2 regions of the Embleya sp. NBC_00896 genome follow, and region 1 is predicted to be linked to the other one. Evidence: riboswitches for the same ligand, from Rfam matches in the RefSeq annotation. Region 1 holds a riboswitch; the other holds the start of a gene.
The links. Region 1 has a riboswitch for thiamine pyrophosphate ahead of OG928_RS04990 (purine-cytosine permease family protein). Riboswitches for the same ligand answer to the same signal wherever they lie in the genome.

Region 1 (7,141 bases):
GGGATGTCGACGAAGCGGACGGAGGATCCGGCGGCGGTCTGCACGGCCGCCGCCGGAATGTGCTGCTGGGTGGTCGCGCCGGCCGGACCGACGAGGGTCCCGGCGAGGAGCGCGGCCGAGACGACGGCGACCGCACGAGCGCGTGGGCGCATGCGGAACTGACCCATGAGGGCGTCTCCTGACGTCGTTGTCGGGGATGGCCCGACACGCGAAATGCATGGCGAACCGACGCCCACAGGCGGCGCCGGAGGGGTGACTCACGAGTAAGTTACGCGCCGGTAAACGCGGGCGGTAGCAGCCCAGTGTGACCGGATGAACACCTTTCGATCGTCCCGGTACCGTGGTCCCGGCGAGACGGGGGAAGCATGGTTGACGTCGACGCGGAGACGCGGCGTGCCCTGGAACGGGGCGAGCGGGGTAGGCAGCGGTGCGCCGAGGGACTGGCCGGCGGCGACGCCGAGTTGCTCGCGGAGGCGATCGGGTTGCTCACCGAGGCCCTCGCGGTGCTCGACGGCGCCGACGAGCGGTGGCCGGAATTGGCGTACGCGGTGGGCGTGGCGTACGCGGCGGCGGCGAATCCCGGAGACGCCCGGGCGTTCGATCAGGCGCGGCTGTGCTTTCGGCGGGTGCTGCGGGCCGCGCCGGTGGACGCGCACCGGATCCGGGCCGCCGCGCACGTGGCCGCGGCGCGGATCGGGGCGGGCTCGCGCGGTACGCCGTGGGGCCTGCTGTTCGACCCGCCGAGTGCCGACGAGATCGCCACCGCGCTGCGCCGGCTGGGCACCGACGCGCTCGTGCAACTCGTCCCCGGGACGGCTGTACTGACCCTGGCCGACGGCTCGACCCGGGTCCTGGATCTGCCCGAACTCGACTATGGGCTACGGCTGGTGACGGGTGATCAGGAGAACTGGTCGGCCGCCGTCGACGCGCTGTGCGGATGGGCCTGGACGGCGGTGATGGGCCCGATCCTCGACGCGCTGCCCCGCTCGTTCGCGCGGGCGCCGTCGCTGGTGCTGATTCCGGCCGGACCGTTCGGGATGGTGCCGTGGCACGGTGCCTGGCGGGAGGTCGACGGCCGACGCCGGCACGCGCTCCAGGACGCGCAGATCTCGTACAGCGCGTCGCCGCGACTGCTGTGCGAGGTGGCCGGGCGCCGGCTCGGCGACCTCGGCCCGCGGCGACCGATCGAGATCGGCCGCACGGCCGGCGACCCGGTCGCGTTCGTGCCGGCCGCAGGGCACGACGAGGCGTGGCGGCGCGGCACCGAGTACCTGACGGCCGGCACCCACGCGGTCGTGTCCACCCTGTGGCCGGTGGACGACGCGACCACCGGGCTTGTCCTGTACATGGCCCATCACTATCTGAACCGGCGCGACCTCCCGCCCGCCCAGGCGCTGCGGATGGCCCAGCTGTGGCTGCGCGACCACAAGCGCGGGATCCCCGCCGCGATGCCCGCCGAACTGGCGGCGAAGGCGCGCGCGATCTCCTCGGACGACCCGACGAGGTGGGCGGGCTTCATCCACTCGGGATGGTGAGCCCGATCGCGACGGGGCGTGGGCCGGAACGTGAGCCGGCCCACCCCGCCTTCCCAAACGACTCGCGAGCCGCGTACTGTTCGCCACGCCATCGCGGGAGCTCGGACCAACCGGGCTGAGAGGGCGGCATGGGGTGTCGGCGTCGAGCCGGCGCGAGCCCCGGGGCCACCGACCGCTTGAACCTGTCCGGGTAATGCCGGCGTAGGGAGAGTAGGTCGAGCCATGTCGGCTCCTGTCATAGACGACGCACGCCCCGAAGGGCACCGGCCCGGGGTCGAGGCGCCACTGATCCTGGACACCGCGCCGCCGCGCACCCTCGGGTTCCGCGACCAGGCGTCGTTCTGGGCCAACCTCGGGGTGAGCCTGCTCGGCTTCTCCGGCGCCCTGTACGTGCTGGCCCCGGAGGGGTACCCGCAGCTGTCGATGGTCGCCGCGATCGTCGCGGCGGTCGGCGGCACGCTGATCGGCACACTCATGGTCGCCGTCGCCGGCATCCCCGGCGCCCGCAGCGGCGCGCCCGCGATGACGGTGCTGCGCGGGTTGTTCGGCACGAAGATCTCGTACGTGCCGACGGTGTTCAACATCGTCCAGTGCATCGGCTGGGGCACCTTCGAGCTGCTGGTCATCTCGATCGGCATCGAGGCGATGACCGACGGCGACGGCCCGCACTGGCTCTACATCGTCGCCGCGGGCGCGGTCACCACGGCGATGAGCCTGCGTCCGCTGGGCATGCTGCGGATCCTGCGCCGCTACGTGACGATCGCGGTGGGCATCGCGATGCTCTACTTCTCGATCCAGCTGTGGCGCGAGGGTCTGCCGCCGATGACCGAGGGCTCGTGGTCCGGGTTCTTCCCGGCGATGGACGCGGCCCTGGCGGTCGCGGTGTCGTGGGTGCCGCTCGCGTCCGACTACACGCGCCACTCGCGCGGCACGAAGCCGGCCTTCTGGGGCGCGCTGAGCGGGTTCTCGATCACCAGCATCTGGTGCTACCTGCTCGGCCTGGTCGCGCTCGCGCAGGTCGGCGGCGACCCCGACAAGATCTTCGACTCGTTCCTGGGCGTGACCGCCGGGTGGGTGTTCTTCGCCGTCCTCGTCGTGCGCGAGGTCGACCAGAGCTTCGCGAACGTCTACAGCACCGCGATGTCGATCCAGAACCTCGCGCCGAGGATCGACCGCCGGCTGCTGTGCCTGGGGGTGGGCTCGGTGGTCACCGCGTTCGCGCTGATGGTGAACGACTTCGACACCTACGCGAGCTTCCTGTCGCTGATCGGCTCGATCTTCATCCCGCTGCTGGGCGTGCTCGCGGTGGACCTGTTCCTCGGGCGCGGCCGGAGCGGCTGGGACCTGGGCGACCACGCGCCGGCGCGGTGGGTCATGGTCGTGCCGTGGGCGCTCGGGTTCTGCATGTACCAGCTGATCAACCCGGGCTCGGTCGAGTGGTGGGCGAAGTTCTGGGGCCACATCCAGGACGCGCTGCACATCCACGCGCAGACGTGGACCTCGGCCTCACTGTTCTCTTTCGCGCTCGCAGGCGTGACCGCGTACCTCGCGGTCGCGTGGGACCGGCGGCGGGCGGTCGCGGCGCGCTGAGGCGGAGCCGGCCGCGTCGGTGGGGGCCTCCTCCCGACGCGGCCGAATCCGTGCCCGTACGCGGGACCCCAGCGGCGCTCAGGTGGGGTTCGGGGCGAAGGCTGTGGTCAGGGATGGGGCGGACCAGCGGGTCAGGGTGGGTGGGGCGGTGTCCGAGGGGCCCGGGTAGAGGCGGTAGAGGGTGCCGGCCTCGGTGGGGATCGGGAGGTCGCCGTGGACCAGGGCGATGAACGCTCGGTCCGTGGTCAGGGCGGTGGTGAGGTCGGGGTCGGCGGGGGCGCCGTCGCGGTTGTCGCGGACTCGGGCGGCGAAGGCGGACGCGGGTTCGTCGGCGCCGCGGCGGTACTCGGTGACGTCGCCGGGGGCGCGGCCTCGGATCAGGACGCGGTCGGTGGTCGCGGCGGCGATGATCCGGGCCAGGTCGCCGAGCGTGGCGCGGCCGCCGGGAGCGAAGTGGGTGCGCAGGTCGCGGGCCAGTTCGGCGAGCCGGTCCTGGTGGCGGTGGACGTTGTGGAAGCCGTCCTCGCCGGACATGTTGACGTCGGTCCACTGGGCGGTGCGTTCGGCGAGGTCGACCGTCAGCGGTACGCAGATGCGCGCGTCGCCCGCGAGGTCGAAGCGCTGCCGCACCGCGCCCGGGTCGAACGCCCCGGCCCCGCCGACCGCGTCCAGGTCCATGAAACCGGCGAACGCGTCGAGCAGGTCGTCGAACGCGACGTCGTTGTAGCTGAACACGACGACGATCGCGTACCGGACGCCGTTCGCGGCGAGCCCGGCCGCGTCCAGGTCGACGAACTCGGTCGCGCCGTGCGGTGCGGGCGCCGAGGTGAAGTCGCCCGAGTGCACGGCCGCGCGGTTGGCGCCGTAGACCAGGTTCGTGTAGTCGCACAGGCCGAGGAATCCCCAGTCCTCGTCGTACAGGGCGACCGACAGGTCGAGGTCGACCCGCTGCTCGGCGGCCTGCATCCAGTGCAGGAACAGCCGGATCCGGCCGCCGGAGGGGATCGGCTGCGCGCTGCCCCGCGGCACCGACACGAGCGCCTTCGCCGTCGAGCGCTCGGCGAACGGCGCGATCAGGTCGTCGAGCCCGGCATCCAGGACGGCGACGTCGTGCGTCGGCAACTCGCCTGCCCGGCGCAGCAGTTCGGCCTCGATCAGGACCCGGACCGGCTCGCTGAGCGCGACCGGCACCGGCGCGGCCCCATCGTTCTTCGCGTACGCCGCCGCCACGCTCCCACGCGGGAACCACACCCGCCGCTCGCCCGCCGCGCGTTCGGCCCGAAGCCGCCCCCACGCACCGAGCAGCGGACCCGGCCCGACCCGGCGCAACGCGGCCGGCAATCCCGCCGAAAGCCCCGCGGGCAACGCCGGTTCGATCCCGGCCTGGACCCGCAGCAGGTGATGCAACCGACGCACCAGCTCGCCCGGACGCCGCAACAGCAGCGCGGTCGCACCGGCCGCGTCCCCCGCCGCGAGCAGCGTCTCCACCCGCGACCCGAACGTGCGGACCGCGAGTCGCCCGGCCACGACCTCGATCACGTCCTCGTGCGCCTCGGCGGCCACCAGCAGCGCGGCCCCGGCCCGGTGCGTCTCCAGGTCGGTGCCGCGCAACGCCGCGAACGCGAGCGCCGCGTTCGGGTGGGCGCCGATGAACTCGTACGGGTGCAGCGCCTCGCCGACCCGCAACCACGCCGAGCGATGCCGGCGTATGTCCTCGTACAGGTTCTCGAACGCGAACCCGTCGAGCACCCCGAGCAGCGTCCGGCGCAGCCGGCGCGGCACCGTGCGCAGCCGGGGCGGGGTGACCAGGTCGGGGTGCACGCCGGACCACGCCCACAACACGCGCAGCACGTCGGTCGCGGTGTCCAGCCGCGCCTCCGGCAGGTCGTCGGGGAGCAGCCCGGCCAGCACGACGGCCTTGCTCTCGCGGATCGGGATCTCGGCGGGCAGCCACCCCTCGACGTCGGCCGGCGCGTGCGCGGCGAGCAGGACGAGGTCGGCCCGGTCCTGCGGGCCGAGCGGCGTGCGGCGGGCGAGCAGGCCGAGCAGCTCGCCGAGCGCGTCGACGTCACGGTCCACCCCCAGGCGCAGCGGGCGCAGCGTGGTGTCCGGCGGCACCAAGGACGTCCTGTGCGGGCTGCCGACCGGTTTCAGATGCGGAACGCGTGGTCGCACCGGCTCGGCGCACACGGGGCACGCGCGCAGCTCCTCGACGGGCGCGCAGGTCGAGCACAGCAGGTGCGCACAGGGCGCGAGCGCGCCGATGTCGCCGGCTCGTCCGCACACCGCGCACGGCTGGTTCGGCTGGTTGAGCAGGAACGCGCGGATCCGCTCGGAGTAGCGCGCCTGCGCGTAGCCCGGCACGCGCATCGGGAAGCCGGCGAACAGCGGCTGATGCATGCGGTCGTTGCCGAGCCGCGCGTCCACTCGCCCGAGCAGCCGCATCCCGTGCGTCGCCAGGTCCGCCGGCCGCAACAGGACCAGCGCCGAGCGCAACGACGCGGTGAGCACGTACCCGCGCTGCGCGAGGTCGGCCTCCAGGGCGGCGATTCCGCCCGCGTTCACCCCGGCGTCGTCCGGCCCGACCCGATCCCCGTCGAGGTACACGATCGCGAGCCGACGGACGAGCAGCCCGTCGAGATCGTCGCCGGCGGTGCTCGTGTCCACGCGGTCGTCGGCGCGCGTGCTGCTGCCACTCATGTACTGCGCTCCCCCCGAAAAAGCCGAAGCGAGGGCGGAGAGTGGGCGCGCTGATCATTGTCAGAGGTGAGAAGGAAGCACGCCGCGGAGCCGCCCCCGCGGTTGGGACTCTACCGCCGCGTGAGCGAAGTGCCCAGCGAATATCGGCGGTTCGCCCGAGCCGGCACAGACGGTGGGTCAGATGCCCTTTTGGCGCCGCCTTTTGCTGCCTTCCAGGTAGCGGGCGAGGCCGGACAGGAGCATGCACATGCCGATGTAGATCGGCGCGATCACCATGACGACCGGGATGAAGGGGAGGCTGTAGTCGAGGTTCGTGGCGATCTGCTTGCCGGCGTAGAGGAACTCCTCGTAGGAGATCAGGTATCCGAGCGAGGTGTCCTTCAGGGTCACGACCAGCTGGCTGATGATCGTCGGCAGCATCGTGCGCACCGCCTGCGGGATCAGGATGCTGGTCATCACCGTGGTCTTGCGCATGCCCAGCGCGTACGCCGCCTCGCTCTGGCCCTTGGGGACCGCGTTGACGCCGCTGCGGAAGACCTCGGCGAGGACCGAGCCGTTGTACAGGGTCAGGCCCGAGATCAGCGCGAGCCGCGGCTCGACCTTCATCGCGATGAAGATGAAGAAGATCATCACCAGCACCGGCATCGCGCGGAAGAACTCCACCACGATGCCCGCGAGCCAGCGGATCAGCCGGTGCTCGGACAGCCGCCCGGCCGCGAAGAACGCGCCGAAGAGCAGCGACAGGACCGCCGCCCACGCGAACACCTCCAGCGTGTTCCTGAGGCCGCGCAGCAGCAGTTCCTGGACACCGACGTACTGGAACGGGGCCCACTTGTCGCTGTCGAACTGGCCGGTGTCGATCAGCTTGTACACGACCCACGCCACCAGGCAGACGAGGAGCCCGGTGACGATCCAGCCGTAGGTGCGGTGCCTGGCAAGGGCCTTCGGGCCCGGGACGTCGTACAGCGCCGAGGACTCGGTGCTCATCGGGCCACCTCCAGGCGCTTTTCCAGGAACCCGAACAGGGCGCTGATCGAGAGCGTGATGATCAGGTAGCCGACGGCGATCCAGATGAACGTCACGACGATGTCGTAGCCGAGTTCGTTGAGCGGGCGGTACGTGCCGAGGAGTTCGGTCACGCTGAACGAGCCCGCGATCGCGGTGTTCTTGGCGAGTGCGATCAGCGTGCTGCCGATCGGAGGGATGACCGCGCGGACCGCCTGCGGCAGGACGATCAGGTTGAGCGTCTGGCTGAAGTCCATGCCCAGGCTGCGGGCCGCCTCGCCCTGCCCGACCGGCACGGTGTTGATGCCCGA
Region 2 (7,141 bases), 4.3 Mb from region 1:
GGCCCTTGGAGAGTCTGATCGTGACCGTCGAACCGCTCAGCACCTTCTTGCCGGGAGCCGGGTCGGTGGACAGCACGGCGCCCTTGGGGGTGATCTCGCTGAACGCCCCTTCGTCGTACTTCACCTTCAGGTCGGCCGACTTGAGTCGCTTCTCGGCCTCGGCCTGGGCCATGTTCAGCACGCCCGGGACGTCGGAGTAGCGCCCGGAGCCGTACCACCACGCGCCGCCGCCGATCGCCGCGGCGACGAGCAGGATCACCGCGAGCACGATCACCCCGCGCGAGGGACCGCGCTTGCGTCGCCGCCCCGGCAGCGCGGGCTGCTTCGGGTAGCCGCCGTCCGACGCCGCCGCGGCCGGAGCGGACTCCTCGACCGGCGCGTACTCGTGGTGCTCCGCGTACCGATCGTCGTACCCTGGCCCGCCGTAGCGCGCGTGCTCGTCCTCCATCGAGTCGACGCTCAACCCGAGCGGAGCCAGGTGCGGCGGCAGCAGCACCTCGTTGACGCGGAACACGCTCGTGGCGTTGTCGTTGATCGGCTCGGGCGCAGGCGGCAGGCGCAGCGCCGCGCCGAAGTCGAGCTCCGCCTCCGGCATCCCGTGCCGGATCCGGCGGACGAAGGTGAGCAGCGCCTCGGCGTCACTCGGCCGCTGCTCGGGGTCGCGCACGGTCGCCGCGCGCACGAGCGTGTCGAGCGCGTGCGACAGGCCCGGCACCGCGAGCGAGGGCGCGGGTACGTCGGAGTGCACGTGCTTGTAGATCACCTCGACGGCGGTCGCGCCGTGGTGCGGCTGCCGGCCGGTCAGCATCTCGTACAGCACCACGCCCGCCGCGTACACGTCCGAGCGCGGCGTGGACTCGCCCCGCTCGACCTGTTCGGGCGCGAGGTAGGCGACGGTGCCGACCAGGACCTTGCCGGTCGCGGCGGTCGCGGTCGTGGTGGTCGCGCGGGCCAGGCCGAAGTCGCCGAGCTTGATCCCGCCGTCGTCGGAGATCAGCACGTTCTCCGGCTTGACGTCGCGGTGTACGAAGCCCGCCCGGTGTGCGGCGGCGAGCGCGGCCAGCATCGGTTCGAGTACGCCGAACGCCTCGCGCGGCGTCATGTTGCCCAGGTCCGTGAGGAGCTCGCGCAGCGTGCGGCCCTCGACGTATTCCATCGCGAGATAGGCGACGGCGCCGTCGGTGCCCTGGTCGAAGACGTTGACCACGTTCGGGTGCGACAGCCGCGCCGCGGCCTTCGCCTCCAGGATGAAGCGCCGGGTGAACTCGGGATCCTGCGCGAGGCCGGCGTGCATCACCTTGAGGGCGACGGTGCGGTCGAGACGGGTGTCGAGAGCCCGATACACCGTGGCCATGCCACCCGCGGCAACTCGGGCATCGACCCGGTATCGACCGTCGAGCAGCCGCCCGACGAGCGGATCGTTCAAGGTCGTGTCCATGTTCAGGAGTGTAGGGTCCACTGCCTTGTGGACGCCGACGGTCTTCCCCACGGTTCCCCGCCTGGTGTATGACACGACGCGCTCGGTCGCAGGACGCGACGCGGCACGGCGGTCACGGCACTAGTAGTCCGTCGCAGCTAATTCTTGGGATAGAGGTGGCGCAGTTTGATGCGTGCGTCGTGGGTGGTGAACTGCCAGTCCACCTGACGTTGGTCGGTGTTGGTGGCGTTCTGCCAGGCGGAGAGTTCGGTGTTGAGGATGTCGAGGTCGCCGATCCGGCGGTCGAGACATTGCCGGGTCAGCGCGGAGAGTTCGATCTCGGCGATGTTGAGCCATGACCCGTGTTTGGGTGTGTGGTGGATCTTGAGGCGTTGGGCCAGTGCGAAGGCCTCTTCCGGGTCGAATGCCTCGTACAGTGAGGCGATGCCGTGGGTGTTGAGGTTGTCCATCACCAGCACCACGGCCTCGGCGTCGGGGTAATCCACGCTCAGCAGGTGCTTGACCTGGCCGGCCCAGTCGATCCGGGTCCGCTGGGACAGTGCCTGAACTCGGCGCCACCCGCGCAGGGGTTCGACCCACATGAAGATCGAGCACGTGCCGCGGCGGATGTACTCGCTGTCCTGGCGGGCGTCGTGACCCGGGCGGGCCGGAAGCGGGTCGCGGGCATGGTCGAGGAGCTGGTAGGGCTTCTCGTCCATGCACACCACCGGACGTGCCGGGTCATAGGGCCGGGCGTAGACGGCCAGTACGTCTTCCATCCGGGCCGCGAACTCCGCGTTCGCTCGTGGTGGGATGGTCCAGCACTTCTTCAGATGAGGACGCAGTTCCGTTTTTTTAAGACCCGTCCGATGGTGGAGTGGTCCAGATCGGGGATGTCCTCGACCAGCGCGACGTGCTTCTCCAGCAGCCGCAGCGACCACCGGGCATGGCCCTGGGGTGGCTGTGAGCACGCCATCGCGATCAGCCGGGCTTCGACCTCACCGGTCACCGGCGAGGGCACCGGCGGGAGGTCGCGCTTCTTCCGCGCGATCGTGGCGTGAACATCGCCACCGGTCTCGGCGAAACGCTTGGCGACCAGCCGCAATGTCTCACCGGAGACGCCGAGCCGGGCCGCGATCACCTCCTTGGGATCCGCCTCACCCACCGAGGCATCCAGCGCAAGCAGCACCCGCGCGCGCATGATCATCGAGGCCCCACGAACACCCGTCGTGGTCACCCGGACCAACTCCTCGCGATCCTGCGCGGTCAACCTGACCGGCCGCTTTTTCTGCGAACCCATGACAACAGTCCCGTCTGGCAAAGGGGAAGGAATCTGCCAGACACCAACCTCCCAACCAGACACGCCATATCTAAGCAGCGACACGCTACTAGAACGCCGGGTGTTCGGGGCTGCTCTCCAGCATGCCGGCCATCGGTGACGACGCGTGCGCGTGGTGCCGCATCGGGATCCGCCCGGCCCGGAACGCGAGCCGGCCGCCGTCCACCGCGTGCCGCATCGCCTCGGCCATCAGCACCGGCGACTGCGCGCGGGTGACCGCCGACGCGAGCATCACCGCGTCGCACCCGAGCTCCATCGCCAGCGCCGCGTCGGAGGCGGTGCCGAGCCCCGCGTCGAGCACGACCGGGACCTTCGCGTGCTCGGTGATCAGCCGGATGTTGTGCGGGTTGCGGATGCCCAGGCCCGAACCGATCGGCGAACCCAGCGGCATCACCGCCGCGCAGCCCACCTGCTCCAGTCGGCGCGCGAGCACCGGGTCGTCGTTGGTGTACGCCAGCACCCGGAAGCCGTCGTCGACCAACCGCTCGGCGGCGTCCACGAGCTCGACCCCGTCGGGCAGCAGCGTGCGCTCGTCGGCCACCACCTCCAGCTTGACCCAGTCGGTCTCCAGCGCCTCGCGCGCGAGGCGCGCGGTCAACACGGCCTCCCCCGAGGTGAAGCACCCGGCGGTGTTCGGCAGCACCCGGATCCCCAGTCGACGCAGCACGTCCAGGACCGAGCCCGCGGTGCCCGGATCGACCCGGCGCATCGCGACCGTGGTGATCTCGGTGCCCGAGGCGATCAGCGCCCGCTCCAGGATCTCCAGGCTCGGCGCGCCGCCGGTCCCCGTGATCAGTCGCGACGCGAAGGACTCGCCCGCGATCACCAGCTTGTCGTCGGCCATGCGGTCACCCTCCCTGGACAGCGGTCAGCACCTCGACGCGGCTGCCCGCGTCGAGCACGGTGTCGGCCCACGCGCCGCGCGGGACCACTGCCTCGTCGACCGCGACCGCGACGCCCTTGGCCGCGGTGGTCAGCGTGCCGACCAGCTCGGCGACGGTGGTTCCGGGCGCGACGCTGCGCCGGGCGCCGTTGACCGAGACCTCTATGGCGTTCATGCCGTGACCTTCCGGTGCGTCGTTCATGCCATGACCTTCCGGTCGGCGGTCTCGAAGCGGTCGGGCCCGAAGGGCCGGATGAGCTCGGGTGTGCCGCCCTCGGCGAGCACTTGGGCGACGGTGTCGGCGGTGATCGGGGTGAGCAGGATGCCGTGCCGGTAGTGGCCGGTCGCCACGACGAGGCCGGCGAGCGCCGAGCGGCCCAGGATCGGCGCGTTGTCCGGGCTGCCGGGGCGCAGCCCGGCGAGCGTCTCGACCAGCGGCAGCTCGGTGATGCCGGGGACCAGTTCGTGCGCGTCGCGCAGGAGTTCGTACACGCCGCCGGCGGTGACCCGGGTGTCGTGCCCGAGCTCGTGCTCGGTCGCGCCGATCACCAGCTCGCCGTCCGCGCGCGGCACGAGGTACATGCTGCCGCCCTTGACCACGCCGCGGATGTTGCGGGACAGGAACGGCAGCATCTCAGGCGGCACCCGCAGGCGCAGGATCTCGCCCTTGACCGGTCGTACCGGCGGGACCACCTCGGGCGGCAGGCCCGGGATCAGGCCGGAGCGGCAGCCGGCCGCGAGGAGCACCTGATCGGCCGTCAGCTCGCGCCCGTCGACCAGGCACACGCCGTACGCGCGGTCGTTCGCGACCAGGATCCGCTCGACGCTCTCGCGGACGAACCGCACGCCGGCCCGTTCGCAGGCGGCCAGCAGCGCCGCGACCAGCAGGCGGTTGTCGATCTGGTGGTCGTCCGCGACGTGCAGGCCGCCGGTGATCGCGGGAGCGAGCATCGGTTCGAGTCGGCGGCACTCGCGGCTGGTCAGCCAGGACGAGTCCAGGCCGAGGCGGGTCTGGTGGGCGTGCAGGTCCTTGAGGACGGCCCGGTCGTCGGCGTCCAGCGCGACCGCGATCGTGCCGCAGGCGCGGTAGCCCGACGGCAGGCCGGCCGCGTCGGCCAGCTCGGCCGCGAAATCGGCGTAGCGCCGGGCCGATTCGATGCTCAGCCGGAGCAGGCTCTCCTCGCCGTACTGCAGTTCGGAGACGGGCGTGAGCATGCCCGCGGCCGCGTGCGAGGCACCGCGCCCGGGGCTCGGGTCCACGACGGTGACGGTCAGCCCGTACCGGGTGCTCGCGCGCCACGCGACGGACAGTCCGGCGACGCCCGCGCCGACGACCACGACGTCGGTGGTCGTGATGGTGGACATGGTGAGGGGAACTCCCTTCGCCGGTATGACCCGGATCAGGTTCGGACGGTCGGGGGCTCGCAGCCCCCCTCTCAGCCCGGTCTCACCGGGCTCCCGTGACCTCTCCACACTACGACACCGCCCCGGCGCCGCCCGGGGCGCCCGAATGGCCGACCCGAGATGTCCTTGACTGAGTCAAGACCCTGGTGGTCGAGGACGACGGGGCGCGTCGTAGGGTGCCCTGCATGGACAACGTGCTCGTCGTGGGTGCCGGCATGGCCGGCCTGCAAACCGTGGTGGCGCTGCGGGACCAGGGGTACGCCGGGCGCGTCACCCTGCTCGGGGCCGAGCCGCACCCGCCGTACGACCGCCCGCCGCTGTCGAAGGAGGTGCTCGCCGGCAAGACCGACGACACCTCGTTCGAGGCGGACTGGGACGCGCTCGGCGTGCGCTGCCTGTTCGGCCGGACCGCGACGGGCCTGCGCGCGGGCGTCGTGGACACCGACGCCGGTCCGGTCGACTACGACCGGCTCGTGATCGCGACCGGCTCGCGGGTGGTCAACCTGCCCGGCGCGGCCGGGATGCCCGGCGTGCACGTCCTGCGCACGATCGACGACGCGCGCGCGCTGCGCACCGCGCTCGTGCCCGGCGCGCACGTCGTGATCGTCGGTGCGGGCTGGGTCGGCGCCGAGGTGGCGACCACCGCGGCCGCCGCCGGCTGCCGGACCACCGTCGTCGAGGCCCTGCACACGCCGCTCGCCGGGCCGTTCCCGGACGCCATCGGCGAGCGGTTCGTGCCGTGGTACGCCGAGGCCGGCGTCGAACTCCTGGTGAACGCGCGCGTGGACCGCCTGGAGGCGGGCGCGGTACACCTGACCGACGGTCGCCGACTGCCCGCCGACGCGATCGTGGTGGGCATCGGCGTGCGCCCGGACACGGAATGGCTGGCCGACGCGGTGGCCCGCAACGCGCGCGGCTTCGTCGAGGTGGACGACCACCTCGCGACCTCACTGCCCGGGGTGTACGCGGTCGGCGACTGCGTCGATTTCCCGTCCGCCCGGTACGGCACCCGGATGAACGTCGAGCACTGGGACAACGCGCTCCAGGCCCCGCGCGTGCTGGTGACCAACCTGCTCGGCGGCGACCTGGCGTACGACCCGGTCCCCTACTTCTGGTCCGACCAGTTCGGCCGGATGGTGCAGTACGTCGGCCGGCACGCGGCGACCGACGAGTTGGTCTTCCGCGGCTCGGCCGAGGAGGCCAAGTGGACCGCGGGCTGGTTCGCCGGCGACCGGCTCGTCGCGCTGCTCGCCGTGGCCAGGCCGCGCGACCTGGCCCAGGGCCGCAAGCTCGTCCAGTTGGGCACGCCGGTGGACCGGGCGAGGTTCGCCGACCCCGAGAACGCGCTCAAGTCCGTGGCCCTGTAGCCCGCGGTCCGCGGTCTCGGAGGCCGCGGCCGGCGCTGTTGTCGACCGCGCCGGCGGGCCGCGGCCGGCGCGGAACCTAAAATGGGCCGGGTGAGCGAGATCGACGCCAAAACAGAAGCCCTCGTCCCCGCCTGGGTGACACTCCCCGACATCGCCGAGATCCTCGGCGTGGACATCCTGAAGGTCCGGCAGCAGCTGAAGGAGCGCAAGTTCCTGGCCGTGCGCCGCGGCGAGCACAGCGCCCTCCAGGTGCCCGCCGACTTCTTCCAGGACGGCAACATCGTCAAGGGCCTGGTCGGCACGCTGACCCTGCTCTCCGACTCCAACTTCACCGACGAGGAAGCGCTGGAGTGGCTGTTCACTCCGGACGACACCCTGCCGGGCACGCCGGTCCAGGCGCTGCAGGAGAACCGGATGACCGAGGTGCGTCGCCGCGCCCAGGCGCTGGCGATCTGAGGCCGGGACAGATGACGACCCGTCAGGAACGGTTGGCCGCCGCCCGGCTGTACCTGTGCACCGACGCGCGGGAGCGGCAGGGCGACCTGCCCGCGTTCCTGGACGCGGTGCTCGGCGCCGGCGTGGACATCGTGCAGTTGCGGCAGAAGGGCCTGGAGGCCCGGCAGGAACTCGAACACCTCGAGGTGTTCGCGGACGCGTGCCGCCGACACGGAAGGCTGCTCGCGGTCAACGACCGCGCCGACGTCGCGCACGCGGCCGGGCCCGATGTGCTG

Region 2: it holds a riboswitch for thiamine pyrophosphate, as region 1 does, so the genes downstream of both, thiO (glycine oxidase ThiO) here and OG928_RS04990 (purine-cytosine permease family protein) in region 1, are expected to answer to the same signal.

The regions. Positions count from the first base shown of each region.
Region 1 is NZ_CP108776.1:1,039,006-1,046,146, reverse strand. It holds gene OG928_RS05000 (alpha/beta fold hydrolase) at 1-167, opposite strand, end outside; gene OG928_RS04995 (CHAT domain-containing protein) at 366-1,535, shown strand; TPP riboswitch at 1,619-1,761, shown strand; gene OG928_RS04990 (purine-cytosine permease family protein) at 1,758-3,125, shown strand; gene OG928_RS04985 (MXAN_6230/SCO0854 family RING domain-containing protein) at 3,204-5,825, opposite strand; gene OG928_RS04980 (amino acid ABC transporter permease) at 6,003-6,812, opposite strand; gene OG928_RS04975 (amino acid ABC transporter permease) at 6,809-7,141, opposite strand, start outside.
Region 2 is NZ_CP108776.1:5,382,360-5,389,500, reverse strand. It holds gene pknB (Stk1 family PASTA domain-containing Ser/Thr kinase) at 1-1,438, opposite strand, end outside; gene OG928_RS24465 (IS630 family transposase) at 1,576-2,358, opposite strand; gene OG928_RS24460 (helix-turn-helix domain-containing protein) at 2,247-2,717, opposite strand; gene OG928_RS24455 (thiazole synthase) at 2,806-3,600, opposite strand; gene thiS (sulfur carrier protein ThiS) at 3,605-3,814, opposite strand; gene thiO (glycine oxidase ThiO) at 3,838-5,004, opposite strand; TPP riboswitch at 5,000-5,111, opposite strand; gene OG928_RS24440 (NAD(P)/FAD-dependent oxidoreductase) at 5,229-6,410, shown strand; gene OG928_RS24435 (Rv2175c family DNA-binding protein) at 6,501-6,866, shown strand; gene thiE (thiamine phosphate synthase) at 6,878-7,141, shown strand, end outside.